DNA from 2 places in the Isoptericola sp. NPDC056134 genome. Region 1 is predicted to be linked to the other one. Evidence: predicted binding sites of a transcription regulator. Region 1 holds the regulator's gene; the other holds the start of a gene.

What was found. The regulator LexA, encoded in region 1, represses DNA repair genes until DNA is damaged. The targets are predictions, from matches to a motif close to TCGAACANNTGTTCGA.
Region 2: ACFCZN_RS08780 (DUF222 domain-containing protein) is a predicted target of LexA. The motif match lies at 992-1,007, and genes of this name have one in related genera.

The regions. Positions count from the first base shown of each region.
Region 1 covers NZ_JBHJVM010000014.1:28,548-32,838, reverse strand. Annotated here, with positions in the region: gene nrdR (transcriptional regulator NrdR) at 1-172, opposite strand, end outside; gene ACFCZN_RS14275 (LysM peptidoglycan-binding domain-containing protein) at 285-692, opposite strand; gene lexA (transcriptional repressor LexA) at 870-1,700, shown strand; gene ACFCZN_RS14265 (L-lactate dehydrogenase) at 1,726-2,685, opposite strand; gene ACFCZN_RS14260 (ATP-dependent DNA helicase) at 2,695-4,291, opposite strand, start outside.
Region 2 covers NZ_JBHJVM010000007.1:14,631-18,921, reverse strand. Annotated here, with positions in the region: gene ACFCZN_RS08780 (DUF222 domain-containing protein) at 1-950, opposite strand, end outside; gene ACFCZN_RS08775 (dTDP-4-dehydrorhamnose 3,5-epimerase family protein) at 1,122-1,700, opposite strand; gene ACFCZN_RS08770 (glutamate-1-semialdehyde 2,1-aminomutase) at 1,882-3,312, shown strand; gene ACFCZN_RS08765 (sugar phosphate nucleotidyltransferase) at 3,309-4,160, shown strand; gene ACFCZN_RS08760 (polysaccharide pyruvyl transferase family protein) at 4,147-4,291, shown strand, end outside.

The sequences.
Region 1 (4,291 bases):
ACGGCTCGGTCACCCCGGAGCGCTTGGCCACCGACAGGCTGGCCGTCTCGATCGTGGTGAACCGGCGCTGGCACGCGGGGCACTGACGCCGGCGACGGATGGACGAGCCGTCGTCGGAGGTGCGCGAGTCGACGACTCGCGAGTCCGCATGGCGGCAGAACGGGCAGTGCATCGCTGGTCTCCTGCGCTCGGCTCCGGACCGGCGCCCGGCTGCCCGACAAGGTAAGCGGCGGGCGACCGTCCGCGCAAGCAGGATCTCCCGCGGCGGGGGCAGATCCTCGCCGTCAGTCCAGCGGGAGCACCACGACCTGCCCGGTCTGGAGCTCCGCCGACGTCAGCCCGTTGAGGTCGCGGAGCTCGGCGACCACGTCGCGCAGGTCCTCGCCCGTGTCACGCACCTGCTGCGCGTACTGCCAGAGGGTGTCGCCGGGCGCCACGGTCTGGAGCCGGACCTCGACGCCCGTGCCCGGCGACTCGGCGACGGCGCGCTGGCCGAACAGCCCCGCTCCCACGAGCACGAGGAGCACGAGGGCCGCGACCACCACCCGGCCCCTGCGGGTGAGCCGGAGCCCTCCGAGCCCGAGGAAACCGTGCGCGTCGCTGGTGCTGCGTGCGTTCTGCATCGTCCTGCCTCCGGTCCACGCGGTGCCGCCCGGGGCGGCCGCTCCGTCGAACGTCTGTTCGTCGAACACCTGTACGTCGAACTGCTGTACTAGGTGTACCACGTCCCGGCGACACGGTCGAGGCCCGATCGAACAGATGTTTGATGTCGGGCCGGAACTGGCTTAGAGTGGCCGACAGCGCGATGGAAGGTTTGTCGGATTTCATCGGCCCGCCCACGGGCCGCGCCCTGCAGGACGGAGAACGCGATGACCAGCGGACGGGACCAGGCCCCGGCGTCCACGACGACGGCGACGCCATGGGCTGCCCAGGACGAGACACTCGACGGCGCGGCCACGACGACGGCCGGCGCCTCGACGACCGCGCTGGCGTCGGTGAGCGAGCTCTCGCCGTCGTCCGACCGCCTCACGCCCCGCCAGCGGCGCGTGCTCGAGACCATCCGCAGCTCCGTCGAGGCACGCGGCTACCCGCCGACCATGCGCGAGATCGGCGAGGCCGTGGGCCTGGCGAGCCCGTCCTCGGTCAAGCACCAGCTCACCACGCTCGAGCGCAAGGGCTACCTGCGCCGCGACCCCAACCGGCCGCGCGCGATCGAGGTCGTCGACCCCGAGGCACCCGCCATCGACAGGGCCGCGCCCGAGGCAGACCCCGCCCCGGGGTACGTGGCAGGGTCGCTCGCCGCGTCCGACGCGCAGCCGGCCCAGGCCCCGTCCTACGTCCCGCTGGTCGGCAGGATCGCCGCCGGAGGCCCCATCCTCGCGGAGCAGGTCGTCGAGGACGTCTTCCCGCTCCCCCGGCAGGTCGTCGGCGACGGCGACCTGTTCCTGCTCAAGGTCGCGGGCGACTCGATGGTCGACGCCGCGATCTGCGACGGCGACTGGGTGGTCGTGCGCAGCCAGCCCGTCGCCGAGAACGGCGAGGTCGTCGCCGCGATGATCGACGGCGAGGCCACGGTCAAGACGTTCAAGCAGGCCGACGGGCACACCTGGCTGCTGCCGCAGAACGCCGCCTACTCCCCCATCCCGGGCGACGAGGCGCAGGTGCTCGGCCGGGTCGTGGCGGTGCTCCGCAGCCTCTGAGCACCGCCGGTGCGGCCCCGGGCCGTCAGAACCCGAGGCGCTGCTGCACGGCCCGCATGCTCTCGGCCGACGCGCGCAGCCCGGCGACCTCGTCGTCCGACAGCGGGGTGTCGATCGTCTCTGCCACGCCCCGGCGGCCGACGAGCGACGGTACCGACAGGCAGACGTCGCTGATGCCGTAGAAGTCGTCCAGGCGCGAGGACACGTTCATCACGCGGTGCTCGTCGTTGAGCACCGCCTCGATGATCCGGGTGGCCGCCAGGCCGACCGCGTAGTTGGTGGCCCCCTTGCCGGCGATGACGCGGTAGGCGGACTCCACGACGTCGGTCGCGATGCGCCGCCGGGCAGCCTCGTCGAGGGGCGGGTGCCCCCGGAAAGGCCGCCAGTCCAGGAGGGGCACGCCGGCGATCGTCGCGGAGCTCCACAGCACGATCTCCGAGTCGCCGTGCTCGCCCGCGATGTTCGCGTGCACGTTCCCGACCGCCACCCCGCAGTGGCGGGCCAGCGCGTCGCGCAGCCGCGACGAGTCGAGGACGGTCCCGCTGCCGAACACCCGCCCCCGGGGCAGGCCGCTGATCTCCTGCGCGGCGTAGGTGACGACGTCGACCGGGTTGGTGACCATGAGGAACACGGCGTCCGGGGCCACCTCGAGGAGGCCCGGCAGGATGGACCGCGTGAGGCCGACCGTCGCCTCGGCCAGGTCGAGGCGGCTCTGTCCGGGCTTCTGCTTGGCCCCCGCCGTCACCGCGACGATGTCGGCGCCGCGGCAGACCTCCACGTCGTCCGAGCCGTCGATCTCGGCCTGAGGGATGAACATGCCCCCGTGCCGGAGGTCGAGCACCTCGGCCTCGACCTTCGCGCGGTTGACGTCCAGGAGGGCGACGGACCGGGCCGCGCCCCGGGCCAGCGCCGCGTACGCGAGGGTGGAGCCCACCGCGCCCGCTCCGACGATCGCGAGCTTGGTCGTCCTGCGTGTCTCGTCCACGGCCCCACGCTAGGTGTCGAGGCGCCGGAGCGCAGCGCGGACGAGTTCCCCGTCCGTGGTCGGCCAGAAGTCGGGCATGGAGCGGGTGAGGAAGGACCCGTAGCGGGCGGTCGCGAGGCGTGGGTCGAGCACGGCCACGACGCCGCGATCCTCGCCCGTGCGCACGAGCCGGCCGGCGCCCTGCGCGAGGAGCAGCGCGGCGTGCGTGGCTGAGACCTGCATGAACCCGTTGCCGCCCGCCTGCTCCACCGACCGGGCCCGCGCCGCCTTCACCGGGTCGTCCGGGCGCGGGAACGGGATCCTGTCCACGAGCACCAGCTGGCAGCTCGGGCCCGGGACGTCGACGCCCTGCCACAGCGAGAGGGTGCCGAAGAGGCAGGTCGCGGGATCGTCGGCGAACGCCTTCACGAGGGTCGGGAGCTGGTCGTCGCCCTGGCACAGCACGGGGACGTCCAGCCGCTCGCGCATCGCCTCCGCGGCGGCCGTCGCCGCCCGGCGGGAGGAGAACAGCCCGAGCGTCCTCCCCCCAGCGGCCTCGATCAGCCCGGCGATCTCGTCGAGCTGGGCGTCGGTCGTCGGCTCACGTCCGGGCGCCGGCAGGTGCCGCGCCACGTACAGGATCCCCTGGCGCGGGTAGTCGAACGGGCTGCCGACGTCGAGCCCCGCCCAGTCCGCGGTCTCGTCGGAGCCCCCCGAGCCCGCCAGGCCGAGCGACCGCGCGACCGGGTCGAAGGTGCCGCCGAGGGTGAGCGTCGCCGAGGTGAACACGCCGGTCGCCTCGCCCAGCAGGTGCGTGCGGATCAGCCCCGCCACCGCGAGCGGCGCGGCATGCAGCCGCGTCACGCCGTCGCCCGCCCACGGCGCGTTCTCCGGCGGGCGCGAGCACCACAGCACGTCCGCCGTCGTGTCCTCCGCCGCCATCCTCTCGGCGACCTCGAAGAGCTGCAGGACGGCGGACTGCGCCATCTTCGTGCCGGCGTCCGGCGCCTCCTGCCCCTTCCCCGCGCCCTGGGGCTTGAGCCGGGTGAGAAGCTCGCGCGCCGCGTCGCGCACGGCGCCCACCGCGGCGCGCAGGTCGTCGGGGAGGCCGAGGGGGAACCGCTCCGCGGGCGCCGTGGCGAGCAGGTTGCCCAGGCGCTGCGACGCGGCGTCGAGCGCCTCGGTCTCGGTGCCGCCGTGCCGACGCGCGAGGCGTGCGGCGTGCTCCACCACCGTCAGGGAGAGGTCGACGGTGGCTGCCGCCGTCACGCGCTCGGCGAGCTCGTGCGCCTCGTCGACGACGACGGCGTCGTGCTCGGGCAGCACGCCCGGGTTCCCCGAGACGGCGATGCCGAGCATCGCGTGGTTGGTGACGACGACGTCCGCGTCCCGGGCCGCCGCACGCGCCCGCTCGGGGAAGCACTCCGCCAGGAGCGGGCAACGCTGCCCCAGGCACTCCAGCGCGGTGACGGACACCTGGCGCCAGGCCTTGTCGGGGACCCCGGGCACGAGGTCGTCCCGGTCGCCCGTGTCGGTCTCGTCGGCCCAGGCGTGCAGCCGGCGCACGTGGTCGGCCAGCGTCGCGGTGTCGTCGGCGCGCCCGCCGCGTCCGCGGGGGCCGGGCGGC
Region 2 (4,291 bases), on a different contig from region 1:
GAGATGGTGACGGTCAGGTGCGGGCGCACGGCGGAGCCCGACCCCACGGTCCCGGAGTCGAGGGCGACGCGTGCGAGGTCGGCGAGCGCCTGGGCGCGTCGCTGCGCGGGCGTGCGGGTCTCCCCGGCGGCGGGCCGGCCGGCGACGGCGTCGAGGGCGGCGCGCAGCGCCTGGCCGTGCTCCTCGGTGAGGAACCCGGCGAGGTGGTAGCCGTCCCACGTGGGCGACAGGTCGACGAACTCTTTCTCGCGGGCGTGCGCGTAGCCCTGCTCGTCCGACTCCGGGTCCGTCACGTACGCGAACCGCTTGACGAGCCGGCGGAACTGCGCGGGCGTGTACCAGGAGCCGGTGGCGAGCAGGTGCTCCTCGCCGGTCGGCGCGGCGAGGCCGGCGTCCGGCGCTTCCGGGTTCTCGTCGTCCGTCGTCCCGCTGTCCGTCGTGCGGTTCATCTCGCTCGCGGTCGGCGCGGGAGCGAGGAGCGCGTCTCGGCGGGCCTCGGAGGTCGGGGCGACGTCGACGATGGCGCGCAGGTGGTCGGCGCCGAGCCGGCCGGCGAGCGCGGCGGCACCGGTCGCCGGGAGGACGTCGCGCAGGGCGTGGGCCGTGCGGACGTCGCGGCGCGCGGTGGGCAGCCCGACGTTCTCGGCACGGGCGAGCCAGTGCGCGAAGGTGCGCGACCCGTCGAGCGACCACCGGCCGTCCGCCTCCAGCGCGGGCAGCACCCGCCACCGCGCGGCGTCCACCCGGGAGCCGACTCTCCGGAGCCGGGCCGACGCCTGCTCGAGGACGTCCCGGCCGACGTCGTGCAGGCCGATCTCCTCGACGGCCCCCGCGAGCGCGGCGACCCCGCCCTCGAGGGCGGCCAGGGCGTCGAGCAGCCGTGACACCGTGCCGGTCGCCGGGTCCGGGCCGGTGGGCGGCACGGGTGCAGGGGCAGTGGTGGCGGGCATCGTCCCTCCTCGGTCGGCGCGCCATGACACGAAGGACGCTATCGAACGCATGTTCGATCGATCAGGGAGTCGACGAGATCTGTGGAGAAGCAGCTCGTCCCCAGGGGGAACGGCAGGCTCGACGCGGCGCGACGCCGTCGGCCGCCCTGGGACGACCTCGTCGGCGTCGGGCTACAGCACGTCCGCGCCGGGCCCCGACGCCGCCCCGCCGAGCTGCTGGACGAGCGCCACCCACGGCCCCGCGGCGGCGTCGCGGTCGCTGACGAGCGAGACGGGCAGCGGCCACCGCACCCCGAGGTCGGGGTCGAGGTGGTGCACCGCGACGTCCTCGGACGGGTCGTGCTCCGCGTCGATGCGGTAGCAGACGTCCGCGGTGTCGGTGAGCGTCTGGTGTCCGTGCAGGCAGCCGCGCGGCACGTACAGGACGTGGAAGTCGACGTCGTCGAGCCGGAACGCCTCCCAGCGCCCGAACGTCGGGGAGCCCGGGCGGGCGTCGACGACGACGTCGTGCACGGCACCGTGCGCCACCCGCACCAGCTTGGCCTCGCCGCCGCCCACCCGACCGTGCAGCCCCCGCACGACGCCGCGCCGCGAGCGGGACTGGCTGTCCTGCACGAACGCCGCCGGGTCGAGGCCCGCGTGCGCCGCGGTGGCGGTGTCGAACGTGCGCGTGAACAGCCCGCGCTCGTCCCGGTGCGGGGTGGGGGCGAGGATCAGCACGCCGTCGAGGGTCGTGGGCAGCACCTGCATGCTCCACACGGTACGGAGAGGGTCCGGGGAGCGGTCGGGTGAAGTCGGTGCGGGCGCCGGATGAAAAGCCCTGCGGGCCCTTCATCCGTGCCGTGCCGCGCCGCAGACTGGCGGCGGGACCGGCCCCCTGCCGGCCCCACCAGACTTCACGACCCACCTCCCGACCGCACCCGGGGGCACCATGACGCAGCTGACGCAGCACGCGACGCATCCCGACCCGTCGCAGCCCGCGGACCCCGCCCGGTCCTTCGACCGGTCGACGGCCGCGCAGGCCCGGCTGCACCGTCTCGTGCCCGGGGGCGCGCACACGTACGCGCGCGGCGCGGACCAGTACCCGGAGCGCATGGCCCCTGTGCTGGCGCGGGGCGCGGGCGCCCACGTGTGGGACGTGGACGGCAACGAGTACGTCGAGTACGGGATGGGCCTGCGCAGCGTCACGCTCGGCCACGGCTTCCGGCCCGTGGTGGACGCCGTGACGTCGGCGATCGCGGACGGCGTGAGCTTCTCCCGGCCCAGCCGGTGGGAGCTGGAGGCGGCCGAGGCGTTCTGCGCGCAGGTGCCGGGCGCCGACATGGTGAAGTTCGCGAAGAACGGCTCCGACGTCACCACCGCGGCGGTGCGGCTGGCCCGCGCCGCGACAGGCCGCGACCTGGTCGCCGTCTGCGCCGACCACCCGTTCTTCTCCACCGACGACTGGTTCATCGGCACCACGCCGATGGACGCCGGGATCCCGCGGGCGATCGGCGACCTCACGGTCCGGTTCCCGTACGGCGACCTGGCCGCCGTCCAGGAGCTGCTCGCCCGGCACGAGGGCCGTGTCGCCGCCCTCGTGCTCGAGGCCGCGACCGCGCACGCGAGCCCCCCGCCCGGCTACCTCGAGGGGCTGCGCGCCCTGTGCGACAGCACGGGGACGGTGCTCGTGTTCGACGAGATCATCACCGGGATGCGGTGGTCCGCCGGAGGCGCCCAGACCGTGTACGGCGTCGTGCCGGACCTGTCGACGTGGGGCAAGGCGCTGGGCAACGGGTTCGCCGTCTCGGCGCTCGCGGGCCGGCGCGAGCTCATGGAGCTCGGCGGCCTGGCGACGGACGCACGGCGGGTCTTCCTGCTCTCGACGACGCACGGCGCGGAGACGGCCGGGCTCGCGGCGTGGCTGGCGGTGCACCGCGAGTACGCCGCGCGCGACGTGCCCGGCGCGATGGCCGCCCAGGGTGAGCGGCTGCGTGCCGGGGTGCAGCAGGTGGTCGACTCCGCCGGTCTGACGGGCTCGGTGACGGTGTCCGGGCACCCGGCGTGCCTGGTCTTCGGCACCCGCGACCACGACGGCGCGCCCTCGCAGGCGTACCGCACCCTGTTCCTCGCCGAGCTGCTGCGCCGCGGCGTGCTGGCGCAGTCGTTCGTGATCTCCGCCGCGCACACCGACGCGGACGTCGACCGGACGGTCGAGGCCGTCGCCGGGGCGCTGCCCGTCTACGCCGCCGCTCTGGACGCGGGCGGCACCGACGGCTTCCTCGTCGGCCGGCCCGTCGCCCCCGCGCTGCGGGAGCGGGCCGCGCCGCGCCGTGTCCGTCACACGCCCGACGACGGGCAGGCCCTGGGAGGGACGTCATGAAGGTCGTGCTGTTCTGCGGCGGGCTGGGGATGCGGATGCGGTCCGGCCCCGACTCGCTGCCCAAGCCGATGATGCCGATCGGGTCGCGGCCCGTCCTGTGGCACATCATGAAGTACTACGCGCACTACGGGCACACGGAGTTCGTGCTCGCGCTGGGGCACGGCGCGAACGCCGTGAAGGACTACTTCCTCCACTACTCCGAGACGCACTCCAACGACTTCGTCCTCACCAAGGGCGGCGAGCACGTCGAGCTGCTCAGCAGCGACATCAGCGAGTGGCGCATCACGTTCGTCGACACGGGGATCGACACGGCGATCGGCGAGCGGCTGCGGCGCGTGCGCCGGTTCCTCGACGACGACGAGGTGTTCCTCGCCAACTACGGCGACGTGCTCACGGACGCGCCGATGGACCGGATCGTCGACGACTTCCTCGCCACGGACGCCGTCGGGTCGCTCATGGCGGTGGCCCCGCAGGACTCGTTCCACGTGGTGCGCTACGACCCCGACGGCACGATGCGCGACCTGGAGCCCGTGGCCGACATGAGCATGTGCATCAACGGCGGGTACTTCGTGCTGCGGCAGGGCATCTTCGACTACCTGGGCGAGGGCGAGGACCTCGTCATGGACGCCTGCGTGCGCGCCGCTCGCGCCGGCCGGTTCCGCGTGCACCCGCACACCGGGTTCTGGGCGCCGATGGACACGCTCAAGGAGCGGTCCGCGCTGGAGGAGATGAACCGCGTGGGCGACCGGCCGTGGGCGGTGTGGGACAGCGGCGCGCGCCCCGTGCCGCGGCGCGTGCCCGAGGTCGAGGTCGGCGAGGTCGTGGGTCCGGCTCGTGCCGGCGCGTGAGGTCCCGGTGCACGAGGTCCCGGTGGGCGAGGTGAAGGTGCACGTCGGGCTGCTGGGCGAGTTCGGGGTCCACAACTTCGGGAACGAGGCCTCGCTCGCCGCGATGCTGGGCGTGCTGCGGGCCGACGACC